3 regions of the Pseudomonas sp. HY13-MNA-CIBAN-0226 genome follow, and region 1 is predicted to be linked to each of the others. Evidence: riboswitches for the same ligand, from Rfam matches in the RefSeq annotation. Region 1 holds a riboswitch; each other region holds the start of a gene.
The links. Region 1 has a riboswitch for cobalamin ahead of cobW (cobalamin biosynthesis protein CobW). Riboswitches for the same ligand answer to the same signal wherever they lie in the genome.
Positions count from the first base shown of each region.

Region 2: it holds a riboswitch for cobalamin, as region 1 does, so the genes downstream of both, cobO (cob(I)yrinic acid a,c-diamide adenosyltransferase) here and cobW (cobalamin biosynthesis protein CobW) in region 1, are expected to answer to the same signal.
Region 3: it holds a riboswitch for cobalamin, as region 1 does, so the genes downstream of both, AAEZ05_RS21590 (ABC transporter substrate-binding protein) here and cobW (cobalamin biosynthesis protein CobW) in region 1, are expected to answer to the same signal.

Region 1 covers NZ_JBEOPS010000004.1:254,663-259,802, forward strand. The annotation lists gene cobN (cobaltochelatase subunit CobN) at 1-1,372, opposite strand, end outside; gene cobW (cobalamin biosynthesis protein CobW) at 1,376-2,437, opposite strand; cobalamin riboswitch at 2,538-2,751, opposite strand; cobalamin riboswitch at 2,944-3,172, shown strand; gene AAEZ05_RS06560 (CbtB domain-containing protein) at 3,292-3,483, shown strand; gene AAEZ05_RS06565 (CbtA family protein) at 3,495-4,202, shown strand; gene AAEZ05_RS06570 (cobalamin biosynthesis protein) at 4,199-4,612, shown strand; gene cobM (precorrin-4 C(11)-methyltransferase) at 4,693-5,140, shown strand, end outside.
Region 2 covers NZ_JBEOPS010000031.1:27,970-33,109, reverse strand. The annotation lists gene AAEZ05_RS26465 (C40 family peptidase) at 1-422, shown strand, start outside; gene AAEZ05_RS26460 (C40 family peptidase) at 588-1,130, shown strand; gene AAEZ05_RS26455 (PQQ-dependent sugar dehydrogenase) at 1,171-2,484, opposite strand; cobalamin riboswitch at 2,614-2,848, shown strand; gene cobO (cob(I)yrinic acid a,c-diamide adenosyltransferase) at 2,930-3,541, shown strand; gene AAEZ05_RS26445 (cobyrinic acid a,c-diamide synthase CobB) at 3,538-4,866, shown strand; gene bluB (5,6-dimethylbenzimidazole synthase) at 4,863-5,140, shown strand, end outside.
Region 3 covers NZ_JBEOPS010000020.1:124,940-130,079, reverse strand. The annotation lists gene AAEZ05_RS21600 (ABC transporter ATP-binding protein) at 1-303, opposite strand, end outside; gene AAEZ05_RS21595 (FecCD family ABC transporter permease) at 300-1,316, opposite strand; gene AAEZ05_RS21590 (ABC transporter substrate-binding protein) at 1,313-2,326, opposite strand; cobalamin riboswitch at 2,471-2,665, opposite strand; gene AAEZ05_RS21585 (VOC family protein) at 2,852-3,253, shown strand; gene cahR (transcriptional regulator CahA) at 3,284-4,261, opposite strand; gene gabP (GABA permease) at 4,369-5,140, opposite strand, start outside.

The DNA of each region.
Region 1 (5,140 bases):
CATCCAGCCCGAGGCTTTGCTGGCATGGACGCTGATCAATAGTGTCGAGGTCGTTGCTGACGCCGCCGAGCAGTTGCTGGATCAGCGCGGTGCCGCTTTCCGGCAGTTGATCCGGCAGCGGATAACCTTCCTGGCGCAGCGCGCGCAGGATATTCAGCGCCGCCGCCGGCGTATCGAGCCCGACGCCATTGCCGATGCGACCATCGCGGGTCGGGTAGTTGGCCAGGATCAGCGCAATGCGTTTTTCGCGGTTGGGTACTCGGGCCAGATCGGTCCAACTCCGCGCCAGTTCAGCGACGAAATCCATTCGTTCGGGCTGCGCGCGGTAGCACACCACGTCCGACTGGCTGCGCTCGCTGCGCCACGCCAGGTCCTTGAAGCTGATCGGTCGGCTGATGATCCGCCCGTCCAGTTCCGGCAGCGCAATGTGCATGGCCAGGTCCCGCGGGCCGAGACCCTGGTCGCTGGCTTGCCAACCGGCCTCGTTATCCTGGGCGCAAATGGCCTGGATCACCGGAATATTGCGGCGAAACGGCCGGATATGCGGCGCTTCGGGACTCGACTGGGCAAAGCCGGTAGTGTTGAGAATTACCGAGGCGCTGACTTCGTCCAGCCAGTCCTCGACCACCGCCAGGCAGCCGGGTTCTTTCAGGCTGGCCACGGCAATCGGCAGCGGGTTCAACCCAGCCGCCTGCAGGCGCTGGCAGAAAATATCGATGAAGGCGGTATTGGCCGCCTGCAGGTGCGAGCGATAAAACAGCACGGCGGCCACGGGCTGCCCGGCCTGCCAGTCGGCTTGCCAATCGGCTAGTACAGCTGGGCTTCGCTGCGGATGGTAGATCGCCGTGCGCGGCAAAGCCTGCGGCTCCGCCCAGGGGTAGTCGCGTTCCAGCCAACGACTGGCCAGGCAGCGAAAGAAATCCAGGGCATTGCCCAGACCGCCCTGGCGTAGAAACTGCCAGAGCCGGTCGCGGTCTTCGGCGCCCACGGTACTGAGGTCGCTGAGTTCCGGGTCGGGACGGTCATCGCCTGGCACCAGAATCAGTTGCACGCCACGTTCGGACAATTGCACCAGGCGCTCGACGCCATAACGCCAATAGGCGATGCCGCCGTGCAGCGAGATCAGAATCACCTTGGCATGGCGTAGCACTTCATCGACATACAGGTCGACCGAGGCATGATTCTGCACCTGCATCGGGTTGGCCAGGCGCACGCTTGGATAGTCGTCGGGCAACTGTTGCGCGGCTTCGGCGAGCAACGCCAGGCTGGAGTCGCCGCTGCACAGGATCACCAGCTCAGCAGGGGTCTGTCCAAGATCGGCAATATTGTCATCCGAAACGAAACCGCCGGGCTGGGTCCTGAGCAGGTGCATGGCTTATACGCTGAGCGCGGCGCGCAGTTGTGCTTCGAGTTGGGCGGCGTCCAGCTCCTGGCCGATCAGCACCAGGCGGGTGGTGCGCGCTTCATCGGCGCCCCACTGACGGTCGAAATGCTTGTCGAAACGCGTGCCCACGCCTTGGATCAGCAGGCGCATCGGTTTGTTCGCAATAGCTGCGAAACCCTTGACCCGAAGGATGCCGTGCTTGACTACCAGTTGCGTCAGGGCGTCCAGCAGCAGGCTTTCATCCGCCTGGGGCAGTTCGATGGAGATCGAATCGAAGGCGTCGTGATCGTGATCGTCTTCACCTTCGTGGTGATGATCGTGATGGCTGTGACGGCTGTCGATGTGTTCTTCGGAACCGGCACCCAGGCCAATCAGCACGTCCAGGGGCACACGACCGCTACTGGCTTCGATGACCTTGACCGCCGGCGGCAGTTCCTCGGCGACTTCCAGGCGCACCCGGGCCAGGTCTTGCGGGCTGATCAGGTCGGCCTTGTTGAGGATGACCAGGTCGGCGCTGGCCAACTGGTCGGCGAACAGTTCGTGCAGTGGCGATTCGTGATCCAGGTTCGGGTCGAGTTTGCGCTGGGCGTCAACCTGGTCAGGGAACGCAGCAAAGGTGCCCGCCGCCACGGCCGGACTGTCGACCACGGTGATCACGGCGTCGACGGTGCAGGCGCTGCGGATTTCCGGCCACTGGAAGGCTTGCACCAGGGGCTTGGGCAGGGCCAGCCCGGAGGTTTCAATCAGGATGTGGTCGAGGTCGGCGCGACGGGCCACCAACTCGCGCATCACCGGGAAGAACTCTTCCTGGACGGTGCAGCACAGGCATCCGTTGGCCAGTTCATAGACGCGGCCGCTGGCTTCTTCTTCAGTGCAACCGATGGAGCACTGCTTGAGGATTTCGCCATCGATACCCAGTTCGCCAAATTCGTTGACGATGACCGCGATGCGCCGGCCCTGGGCGTTGTCGAGCATGTGCCGCAGCAAGGTGGTCTTGCCCGAGCCAAGGAAGCCGGTAACGATGGTGACGGGAAGTTTGGCCAGTGTTTTCATCGGATGCCCTTTGGCAAGGTGGCGGGCATACGGGACGACAATCGCTGCGACTGAAGCGCGCGCGGGAGAGTTCGCCACCGGATCACCCCGCCCGGTTGTAGTGAGAATCTGTATCGAGGCAGGTCTCCTGGCTGACGGCGTGCCGGGCATGCAGCCTGGCATTCGCTGCGCCTTCCCGCGAACCCGTTGTACAGGGCTTGCAGTGGCGTGGCAGCGAACATCACCGTTCACAGTTGCGGGGGCAGCCGCGGCATTGACCGCGTTCCCTTCTTAGCTTCGGCCAACGCCGAAGAACCTCGAAAGCGCAAGGCTACGCATGGTATCGGGGCGGGTCAATGCTCCTGCGGTAAACGCTATCCCCTGCAGGAGCTGCCGAAGGTTGCGATCAGTTGATTGTGTCTGTCAAACAGCCAGATCAAAAGATCGCAGCCTCCGGCAGCTCCTACCGGGGCCGACCCCCAATTGAGAACCTCTGCCAATTGACGCCAAACCCCGCCTCATGCTCTCCTACGCAACTTGTTACGGGTGCCCTTCACAGGGTGAAACGGGAAACCGGTGAATCATGTGCTTTACTAGAAGCTCATGTCAGTCCGGTGCTGCCCCCGCAACGGTAAGCGAGCGAAGAGTCAGATCCACTGTGCCAGCAGTACGGCATGGGAAGGCGACTCTTGCAGGTACAGGCGCAAGCCCGCACCCCTCGCGAGCCCGGAGACCGGCCCGCAACGCATGGCGAACATCAGGTTCGCTGACCAACAAACCCGCGGTGGGCGGGCGCTGTTTGAGCTTCGGCGTGCCCGTTCGCAGGAGTTTTCCATGCGCTCCATAACCCCGCTGACAGACCAGAGGGAAGCGCCATGTCGACCATCAGCACCACCGGTAGCCGTACCACCAGCAGTACCACGACCCTGACCCAACGCCTGACCGCCGCTGTTTTCGCGTCGATCCTGGGCGCCGGCCTGGTGTATTTCGCCGGTTTCTCGCACATTGAGGCGGTGCACAACGCGGCGCACGATACCCGTCACAGCTCCGCGTTCCCGTGCCACTGAGACCTGCCCAGATGATCAAGCGTATCGCGCAAACCGCAGGTTTTACCGGGTTGCTGGCCGCCCTGCTGCTGACCCTGCTGCAAAGCCTCTGGGTCTCTCCGCTGATTCTGCAGGCGGAAACCTACGAACAATCCGAACCTGCCACGGTTCAAATCCACGAACACGCAGCCGGCGCTACCGCAGCGCACAGCCACGACGCTGAAGCCTGGGAACCGGAAAACGGTTGGCAGCGCCTGCTGTCGACCACTGGCGGCAACCTGGTAGTCGCCGTGGGTTTCGCGCTGATGCTGGCCGGCCTCTACACCCTGCGCGCGCCAACTCGCACGTCCCAGGGCCTGCTCTGGGGCCTGGCCGGCTACGCGACCTTCGTCCTGGCGCCAACCCTCGGCCTGCCCCCTGAATTGCCGGGCACTGCAGCGGCGGACCTGACTCAACGGCAGATCTGGTGGATGGGTACAGCCGCTTCCACAGCGGTCGGTATTGCGTTGATCGTCTTCAGCCGTCACTGGCTGATGAAGGTCCTTGGCGTGGCGATCCTGGCCGTGCCACACGTGATCGGAGCACCACAACCCCAGGTGCATTCGATGCTCGCGCCAGAGGCATTGGAAACCCAGTTCAAGATTGCCTCACAGTTGACCAACGTGGCGTTCTGGCTGGCACTGGGCCTGATCAGCGCCTGGCTGTTCCGGCGCAAAAATCCTGATCAATACCCGGCATGACCCAAGCTGGCAAAGTGCCGACGCTGGTCGTCGGCCTTGGCTGCCAGCGTGGCTGCCCTCTCAGCACGCTGCGGGCGCTGCTGGACCAGGCGCTGCAGGCCCACTCTATCGAGCTCGAGCAGATCAGTGCCCTGGCGAGCATTGACCTCAAGCGAGAAGAGCCAGGCCTGATTGAGCTCGGCGTCCAGCTTGGGCTTGAGGTGCAGTTTTTCAGCAGTGAGGCACTGGCCAGGTATCAGGGCCAGCTCAGCCATCACTCGGACATCGCTTTCGAACGTACCGGCTGCTATGGAATCGCTGAAAGCGCTGCCCTCGCCCTGGCCGAACAGTTAGCCCGCACCCCGGCAATACTCTTGATTTCACGACAAAAATACGCCCAGGCCACCCTCGCATTGGCCCGCGCCGTTTAGAATCCCCGATAATCCCATGCCTGATCATGAGCAATCTTCATCTGAAGCCTGCCCATGTCGCTTTTTCACAGGATACGACGATGACCGTTTACTTCATCGGCGCCGGCCCCGGCGACCCGGAACTGATCACCGTCAAAGGCCAGCGCCTGATTCGCAGCTGCGCCGTCATCATTTACGCCGGCTCGCTGGTGCCCGCCGCCGTGCTCGAAGGCCATCATGCTGAACAGGTGGTCAACAGTGCCGAATTGCACCTGGAACAGATCATCGAACTGATCAAGGCTGCCCACGCCAAGGGCCAGGATGTGGCGCGGGTGCATTCCGGCGATCCGAGCCTGTATGGCGCCATCGGCGAGCAGATTCGCCACCTGCGCGAGCTGGGTATCCCTTTTGAGATCATTCCCGGGGTGACGGCCACGGCAGCCTGTGCCGCGCTGTTGGGTGCTGAATTGACCCTGCCGGACGTTTCCCAGAGCGTGATACTGACCCGCTACGCCGACAAGACGGCGATGCCGGCCGGTGAAGAACTGG
Region 2 (5,140 bases), on a different contig from region 1:
TGCCGGTTCTGGCAGACAGCATCCTTGAACGCGGCATGTCCCTGATCGGTACCCGTTACCGTTTTGGTGGTACTTCTGAAGCCGGTTTCGACTGCAGCGGTTTCATCGGCTACCTGTTCCGTGAAGAGGCCGGCATGAACCTGCCGCGCTCGACTCGGGAAATGATCAACGTGGATGCCCCGCTGGTTTCTCGCAGCAACCTCAAGCCGGGTGACCTGCTGTTCTTCGCGACCAATGGGCGTCGCGGTCGTGTCAGCCATGCCGGCATCTACCTGGGTGATGACCAGTTCATCCACTCCAGCAGCCGCCGTAGCGGTGGTGTCCGGGTCGATAGCCTGGGTGACAGCTACTGGAGCAAGACCTTCATTGAGGCCAAGCGAGCACTCGCGATGGCGCCGACCATCGTCACTGCTCGCAAGTAAACCTACAGTTTGTAAGGTGAACTTAAAGTCTTACTTGAAGTTTGCTGTATAGCGTCTAGAATCCTGATCTATTATTGATGGCTGACCGCCTGCGCACTGCGCCGGCGGTTTTCTTTTCTGCCCTTCCGGTGGAAACAGCCGCAGCCAGATCAGGGTGTTCTGTATATGAAGACGTCGGCCCGCCTTGTACTCTTGATCGCCGCAGCGCTGCTCAGCGCCTGTGCCAGCCGCACTCCGCCGCCAGCTCCGGCACCGGTGATTCGCGCCCCCCTGGTTTTTGGTCCTGCCCAACCCTTTTCCCCTGAAGCCGAAGACGTGTTGTTTCGCGCCCTGGGTCTGGTGGGTACGCCTTACCGCTGGGGCGGCAATACGCCAGACGCCGGTTTTGATTGCAGTGGGCTGATCGGCTATGTGTACCGCGATGTCGCCGGTATCACGCTGCCGCGCACGACCCGCGAGATGATCGGGATGCAGGCGGCCAGTGTGGGCAAGGAAGGGTTGCAGACGGGCGACCTGATTTTCTTCGCCACCAATGGCGGTTCCCAGGTCAGTCATGCCGGGATTTATGTCGGCGAAGGGCGCTTTGTGCATGCGCCTGCCACGGGTGGGACGGTCAAGCTGGACAGCCTGTCCAAGGCCTATTGGCAAAAAGCGTATCTGAGTGCCAAGCGCGTGTTGCAGCCGGAACATCTGGCACGCAATCCGTAGGAGCCGGCAAGCCGGCCCCTACAGGTTTCGGCGTGCAGCGTTACTGAGTAGCCGATACCCGCCACACCTTGTTCCCTACATCATCTGCCACCAGCAAATCCCCCTGCTGATCGATCACCACACCCACCGGCCGGCCCATGGCTTTTTCCTCGTCGTTGAGGAAACCGCTCAGCACATCGATCGGTTGCCCGGTCGGTTTGCCGGCGTTGAACGGCACGAAGATCACTTTGTAGCCGCTGTGCGGTTTGCGGTTCCACGAACCGTGCTGGCCAATGAAAACGCCTTCCTTGAACTGCGCTGGCAAGGTATTGCCTTCGGCGAAGGTCAGGCCGAGAGAGGCGGTATGGGGGCCGACCGCGTAATCAGGGGCAATGGCCTTGGCGACCAGGTCCGGATTCTGGGGCTCGACGCGCACATCCACGTGCTGGCCGTAGTAGCTGTAAGGCCAGCCGTAAAACGCCCCGTCCTTGACCGATGTGATGTAGTCCGGCACCAGGTCGCTGCCGATTTCGTCACGTTCGTTGACAGCGGTCCACAGGGCGCCGGTCTGGGGTTCCCAGGCCATGCCGTTCGGGTTGCGCAGGCCGGAGGCGAAGATGCGGTGATTGCCGGTGGCACGATCCACTTCCCAGATAGCTGCGCGGCCTTCTTCCTGGTCCATGCCGTTTTCCGCGACGTTGCTGTTCGATCCTACCGTGACGTACAGCTTGCTGCCGTCCTTGCTGGCAATGACGTTTTTGGTCCAGTGGTGATTCAGCGTACCGCCCGGCAGGTCGACCACCTTGATTGGCTGAGACTTGATCGTCGTATCGCCGCTTTCATAGTTGAAGCGCAGCAACCGATCGGTGTCCGCGACATACAAGTCGTTGCCCACCAGGGTCATGCCAAACGGCGAGTTGAGATTCTCCAGAAACACCGTGCGGGTCTCGGCGACGCCGTCATGGTCCTTGTCCCGCAGCAGCGTGATGCGGTTCGGGCTGGGCACGCCCGCACCGGCGCGGCCCATGACTTTTTTCATGACCCAGCCCTTGATGCCTTTGCCATCCTCGGGTTTTGGCGGGGCGTTGGTTTCAGCCACCAGCACATCACCGTTGGGCAGCACATACAGCCAGCGCGGGTGGTCGAGGCTTTCGGCGAAAGCGGCCACCTGGGTGCCGGCGGCAGCGGTCGGCTTGGTACCGTCCGGCCAGCCGATGGCCGGGGCGATGTTCACCGTCGGTATCAGGGTCTTGTTCGGTTCTGGCAATTTGGGTGACGGACCGGTGCCGTCAGAGACTTGCAGGCTGGAAGTTTCACCGCAAGCGGCGAGTCCTCCGGCGAGGGCGATGACGAAAACGAGCTGGGGCTTGCGCATGCTGACCTTCCCTATGAATGCATTGACCTGTTTAGTAGAGAAGCGCAAATGCGCGATGGTTCAACGGGGGTAAATCAATTCAGCACCGCAGGCCGGACTTTAATTGACGCTCCACCCCCAACCCTCTAACCTTCGCGGCTTGTTTCAGGTGCCCTGTGACGTCGTCGACAGGGTGAAACAGGGAAGCCGGTGAGTGGTCGCTTTCGAGCAAAGACTGATCATGATCCCGGCGCTGCCCCCGCAACGGTAAATGAGTGAAGACTGCGCCTTGTGCCACTGTGTCGAGCAATCGAGATGGGAAGGCGCGCAGTCAGGCTATCAGCCGCTCATGAGCCCGGAGACCGGCCTGATCCATCCAGCGGCATCACGGTGGGCGATGCCAGGCTTCTTGCCGTCTATTCTTGTGCCTGCCCGCCGTTATCCAGCCCCAACGGAGAGCTTCCCCATGACTGATACCCCCGATCGTGACGAACGTCACCTGGCGCGCATGTTGCGCAAAAAAGCCGTGATCGACGAACGCATCGCCAACTCGCCGAATGAATGCGGCTTGCTGCTGGTGCTCACCGGCAATGGCAAGGGCAAAAGCAGCTCGGCATTCGGCATGCTCGCGCGATCCATGGGCCATGGCATGCAGTGCGGTGTGGTGCAGTTCATCAAGGGCCGCAACAGCACCGGCGAAGAGTTGTTTTTCCGACGCTTCCCGGAGCAGGTGCGGTTTCATGTGATGGGCGAAGGCTTCACCTGGGAAACCCAGGATCGCCAGCGCGATATCGCCGCCGCCGAAGCGGCGTGGGCAGTGTCCCGTGAACTGCTGCGTGACCCCTCGATCGGCCTGGTGGTACTGGATGAATTGAACATCGCGCTCAAGCACGGTTATCTCGATCTCGATCAGGTGCTCAGTGACTTGCAGGCTCGTCCGCCCATGCAGCACGTGGTGGTGACCGGTCGCGGTGCCAAGCCGGAGATGATTGAACTGGCCGACACCGTGACCGAGATGGGCGTGGTCAAGCACGCGTTCCAGGCCGGGATCAAGGCGCAAAAAGGCGTCGAATTGTGAGTCAGCCTCGCTGTTGCCCGGCGGTATTGATTGCAGCGCCGGCTTCCGGTCAGGGCAAGACCACCGTGACCGCTGCGCTGGCCAGGTTGCATCGCAACCAGGGACGCAAGGTGCGCGTGTTCAAGTGCGGCCCGGACTTTCTCGACCCGATGATCCTTGAGCGCGCCAGCGGTGCGCCGGTCTATCAACTGGACATGTGGATGGTCGGCGAGCAGGACAGTCGACGCCTCTTGTGGGAGGCCGCTGGCGAGGCGGACCTGATCCTGATCGAAGGGGTCATGGGGCTGTTCGACGGCACGCCTTCCAGTGCCGACCTTGCGCGGCATTTTGGCGTGCCGGTGCTGGCGGTGATCGACGGCACCGCCATGGCGCAGACCTTTGGCGCCCTGGCTCTGGGGCTGGCGCGCTATCAGGCGGATTTGCCGTTTGCCGGGGTGCTGGCCAATCGCGTGGGCACCTTGCGCCATGCGCAGTTGCTTGAAGGAAGCCTGACTGAGGGGTTGCGCTGGTATGGCGCGTTGTCCCGGGAGACCGGGATCGAGCTGCCCAGTCGTCACCTCGGCCTGGTGCAGGCCAGCGAATTGAACGACCTCGACCTGCGTCTGGATGCCGCGGCGAACGCCTTGGCCAGCAGTTGCGAGGTAGCGTTGCCCCCGGCGGTGGAATTTGCCGCGCCTGATCTGGTTGTTGCCGAACCCTTGCTCGCGGGCGTACGTATCGCCGTGGCCCGTGATGAGGCCTTCGCATTTACCTACGGTGCGAGCCTGGACCTGTTGCGGGCGATGGGCGCCGAGTTGCGGTTTTTCTCGCCTATTCGTGATGCCAGTTTGCCCGAGGCGGACAGCCTTTACCTGCCAGGCGGTTACCCGGAATTGCACCATGCGGCGTTGGCAGGCAATACCTCGATGCTGGCGGCGATCCGCGCGCACCATGGCGCGGGCAAACCGTTGCTGGCCGAGTGCGGCGGGATGCTTTATCTGCTCGATTCGTTGACCGACGTCGACGGCACGCGTGCCGAACTGGTGGGGTTGCTGGCCGGAGATGCGGTCATGCAAAAGCGCCTGGCTGCATTGGCCTTGCAGGTGGTGGAACTGCCTGAGGGCGCGTTACGTGGGCATACCTACCATCACTCGCTGACCAGCACCGAGCTGGCACCGATTGCCCGTGGGCTGAGCCCGAATGGCGGACGTGGGGCGGAGGCGGTTTATCGTCAGGGGCGGATGACGGCTTCTTATGTGCACTTTTATTTTCCGTCGAATCCGGTGGCGGTGGCTGCACTGTTTTTGCCTGACCGAGAGGGCGCCTTGCTCGCGAAAAGGCCATGACCGACGCCACATTCAGTCAGGCCGAACGCGACGCGGTCTACCGTGCCATCGCCGAACGCCGCGACATGCGCCACTTCAGCGGTGGCACTGTCGAGCCCGAGCTGCTGCGGCGCCTGCTCGAAGCCGCGCACCAGGCCCCCAGTGTCGGCCTGATGCAGCCTTGGCGGTTCCTGCGCATCAGCGATCGCACTGTGCGCGCTCAAATCCAGGGCCTGGTGGAAGAAGAGCGGATCCGTACCGCCGAAGCCCTGGGCGAGCGCACTGACGAATTCAT
Region 3 (5,140 bases), on a different contig from region 1:
GGCGTCGAGCACACGGATGGCATCATCGGTGGTCGCCTGCTGTTCAACCACCGCCAGGATTTGCGCAATCGTTCGCCGCGGCAGCTTGCCCAGGCGTGTGCCGCCCAGGAACACTTCGCCCCGGGACGGCTCGCGTACCCCGGCGAGCAACTTGAGCAAGGTCGATTTACCAGAGCCATTGGGCCCGACGATGCCCAGCGTTTCCCCGCGTTGAATGTGCAGATCGATGTCGTGCAACAACTGCACCTCGCGGACATCGAACCCCAGCCCGGCGCAGCTCAATACCAACGCTTCGCCGCTCATCGGGCATTCCTCCGCCCGACCAGGATCAACGCAAACACCGGTGCGCCCACCAGAGCGGTGATGACCCCGACCGGAATCACCTGGCCCTTGATCAACGTCCTCGACAACACATCTGCCGCGATCAGGAACAGCGCGCCACCCAGCGCGCTGGCAGGCAGCAAGCGGGCGTGACGGGTGCCCAGCAACAGGCGCACGGCATGGGGAATGACCAGCCCGACAAAACCGATGGAGCCGACGATCGACACCATTACGGCCGTCACCAGCGCCGCGCTGCCCACCAATATGAACTGCACCCGGCGCACCGGGATACCAAGGGAGGCTGCGGAATCGACCCCGAACGTGAACGCGTCCAGCGCCCGCCGGTGCCACAGGCACACCGCCAGGCCAAGCAGGGCCACGGGCACCGATAACCACACCGACGGCCAGCGCACGCCACTGAGATTGCCCAGCAGCCAGAACAGGATGCCGCGAGCCTGTTCGGCACTGGCGGACTTGGTGATCAGGAACGCCGTCAGCGCGTTGAACAGTTGCGAGCCGGCAATGCCGGCCAGGATGATCTGCCCGGTGCCGCTGGACGATCCGCTGACCCGCGCCAGCAAAATCACCAGCACGAAGGCTGCGACAGCCCCGGCGAAAGCGCCGACGGATAACGAAATGGCCCCCGCGCCCAGCCCCAGCAACGCTACCAGAACCGCCCCTGTGGAAGCCCCGGCGGAGATACCCAGCAGGTAGGGATCGGCGAGTGGATTGCGCAGCAGTGATTGCAGGATCACCCCACAGGTGGCCAGGCCTGCACCGCAAGCCGCGGCCACCAGTGCCCGGGTCAGGCGGTAGTTCCAGACGATGCCTTCGTCGATCGGGTCGAGCACATGACCGGCTGCCCACAATTTGTTGGCCAATACCTGGAACACCACGCCCGGCTCGATCGGCGTTTCACCAATGGCCACGCCGGCGATCACCGCCAGCAGCAGTGTGACGAAGGCCAGCAGCGTGCGAATCAGCGTCCCGGTCATTTCGGCAAGTCGTAGCCGTTGATGGCGGTGGCCAGTGTTTCCAGGCCATCGAACATCCGCAGGCTGGCCTGCATCGCCATGGCGTCGAGGATGATGATGCGATTGTTTTTCACCGCGTCCATGTTGCGCGTGACCGGGTCACTGCGCAGGAAGGCCAGTTTCTTTTCGTGGTCGTCAGCCGGGAAGCGGCGCCGATCCATACGGGCAATCACCAGGAATGTCGGGTTGGCCTTGGCAATGGTTTCCCAGCCCACCGTTGGCCATTCTTCGTCGGACTGCACCACGTTGCGCACGCCCAGGGTGTTGAGCATGAAATCGGGAATGCCCTTGTGGCCGGCAACATAGGGGTCGATATCCAGGCTGGCGCTGGAGAACCAGAACAGCGCGCTGGTGTGCTTCAGGTCCTTGTTTTGCACCATGGCAATGGACTTCGCCAGGCTGGCCTTGAGCTCGGCGTTCAACTTCTCGCCACGCTCCTGCACATCGAAGATTGCCGCCAGCTGGCTGACGCTCTTGTACAGGCTGTCGATGCGAAACGCTTCGAGCCGCGTGCCGTCGGCGCCCACCAGGTTGTCCTTGGCTTCGCAGTCGGAAGGCATCAGGTAGGTGGGAATCTGCAACTCATGGAATTGTTCGCGGGTGCCGACTGCGCCTTGCGGGCCGACCATCCACTCCAGTTCCACTGCCACCAGCTGTGGCCGCTTGCCAATCACCGCCTCGAAGCTCGGCTCGTTGTCAGCCAGGCGCGGCACCTTGTCGTTCTCGGTCTTGTAGCGGCCCAGCACGTCGTTGAACCACAGCGAGGTGCCCACCAGCCGGTTGCTCAATCCCATGGCATAGAGCATTTCCGTGCCGGCCTGGCCGATGGTTACTGCTCGGCTCGGCGCCTGCTGGAACGTCAGCGTGCTGCCGCAGTTCTCCACGGTCAGGGGGTATTGCGTCGGTGCCGCCTGGGCGAGGGCGCAAAGACCCAGGCCCGTGCAGAGGGTGGCGAAGCGGGGCAGCAGCATGGGGCGATCTCCAGTTGAACCGTAAACGGAGCAGGGCAATACGGTCTGGAAACACATCATCGAACGCTGCCGCAAATGCAGTGCACTGCTGGTCACCAAGATGACCCGCGCGCCAAGGATGTCCTTCCCGGACACCCCGCCGGTTAGTGATTTGCTTGGCCGGCAGGTCTCCTGACTGGTGCGTCATCACCTGGCTCCGGCCTTCCCGGGAGCGATCCCAGTGGCAGTCGTGGAGCAGGCTCAGCACCTACAGTTGCGGGGGCAGTTCCGTTTGATGCTGCGCGAGCATCACGGATTCCCTATTAATCCCATGTGGAAACCGGCGGCGGCATGGTAGTCGATCCGGCTGCCCTTGGGGAACCCGCGTGCCCGATTCCCGCAGGCGCTGCGTAGGAGCTGCGTAGGAGCTGTCGAGTGCAACGAGGCTGCGATCTCTTGATCTTGCCTTTGCGCTAATCTCAGCAATCCAGCAATCCAGCAATCCAGCAATCCAGCAACAGCCCACTCCACCCCAGGAGCCCAGCCATGTTCAGCCACATTATCCTAGGCGCCCGCGATCTCGCCGCCATGACCACCTTCTACGACACGATCCTCCAACCCCTGGGCCTGGAGCGCATGCCCGACGAAAACGATGGCGGCCCACCGGGCTCGGGCTGGCAGTATCCGGGCAAGAGCTGGCCACAGTTCTTCATCCAGTTGCCCTACAACGGGTTACCGGCGAACTGGGGTAATGGCACCCAGGTCAGCTTTGCCTGCCGCTCGCGCGAGCAGGTGCAGGCCGCCTGGTCAGCGGCCATCGCCACAGGCGCGACGGATGAGGGCGCCCCCGGGATACGCGCGCATTACTCACCGGATTATTTCGGCGCCTATTGCAGGGATCCGGAGGGCAACAAATTGTGCTTTGTGCATGCGGATGGGTTGGAGTGAGAAGGCGTCAGTGCAGCCAACACAAGACGTCTAGTGCACCGCTACCTGCCGGCGCTCCCCCATCGGCGACAGACCAAAATAGCGGCTGTAGCACTTGGAGAAATGTGCCGGTGAAACGAAGCCGCACGCCAGGGCGACATCGCGGACCTGCGCCTCGCTACGCAGCAGCAACTGCCGGGCCCGGGACAGGCGCAGTTCCAGGTAGTACTGACTGGGTGTGCGCTTGAGGTGTTTGTGAAACAGTCGCTCCAGTTGCCGCACCGACACCTCGTTCAAGCGCGCCAGTTCTTCCAGCCCCAACGGCTCCTCGATGTTGGCTTCCATGATCGCCACAATCTGGCTGAGCTTGGGCTGGGAGGTGCCGAGCTTCTGCCGCAGCGGCACGCGCTGGCGTTCCTGGGCGCCTCGGGCGCGATCACACAACAGCAGTTCCGCGGCATGGGCGGCGATGTCCCGCCCGCCAGGTTCGCGAGCGATCAACTGCAACGTCATGTCCATGGCCGCCACTCCGCCGGAGCAGGTGTAGCGGTCGCGATCGAGTTCGAACAACTGGTTGGAAATGACGATCCCGGGAAAGCGCTCGCTCAGCGCCTCGTAGTCCTCCCAGTGGATCGTGCAGCGGTAACCCTTGAGCAGGTCAGCCCGGGCGAGCAAGTGGCTGCCGGTGCAGATGCCGCCCAAGGGCACCTGCAGATGCGCCAGTTTGCGCAGCCAGCCGAGCAACGGTCGGCTGCTGTGATTGGACACGATCGGGTTGGAGCCCACCACAAACAACATGTCGAGTTTCGGTGCGTCTTCGATCGAGTAATCGGGCAGGATGCGCATGCCGTTGCTGGCGGTGACCGGCTCCAGGCTGGCGGCGATGATCAGGGTGCGGTACATCGGCTGGCGGGCGGCCATGTTGGCCATGCGCAAGGTTTCCACGGCGGAGGCGAAGCCGATGGTGGTGAAGTTCTGGATGACCAGAAAACCCACGGTTTTCACTGGCCGTTGTTCGTAGGCAGACATGGACCATCCTCTTGTTCTGCGCTTGTACAAATAAAAAACCGGCCAGTTTCGTGGTGCGAAAGCGGCCGGAAAGAGGTGAGCGGGGGGCAGCTTGACGCTGTTTGACCTCAGGCGTTGCGGGTTTCAGCAGGTGCTGGCGCAGGACGTTTCCTGGAGTTGAAAATCGCGCCCATGCACACGATGGACAGGGTCAGCGCACCGGTCGCCAGCACTTCCATGCGGTGCTGCGGCAGAATCAGCATGACGGTCAGGATGCTCAGAATGCACAAAATCACCAGGTAGCTGAGCCACGGGTAGAACCACATCTTGAAGACGATCGGGTGTCCCGAGGCGTTCATCTTGCGGCGCAATATCAGCTGCGACACGGCAATCGCCAGGTACACCAGCAAGGCCACGGCTCCGGAACTGGCCAGCAGGAAAGCGAACACCTCGTTGGGGGCAAAGTAATTCAGTGCCGTGGTCAGGAAGCCCACTGCGGTGCTGGCCAGCACGGCGATGTAGGGTACGCCGGAGCCTGAGGTTTTTTGCAGGATGCGCGGGCCGTCGCCCCGTTTGCTCAGGGAGTAGACCATGCGCGAGGCGGTATAGATGGCGGAGTTCAGGCAGCTGGCGACGGCAATCAGGACCACGATGTCGACGATCATCTTCGCGTGGGGAATGTTCATCAGCTCCAGCGCCCGTTGATACGAGCCCACTGTCACCAGCATCGGGTCATTCCAGGGAACGATGGAGATGATCAGGAACACCGAGACGATGTAGAAAATCCCCATTCGCCACACGACCGAGTTGGTCGCACGGGTGATCTGCTTCGACGGGTTCTGCGATTCGGCTGCGGCAATGGTAACAATCTCGGTGCCCATGAAACTGAACACCGTGGTG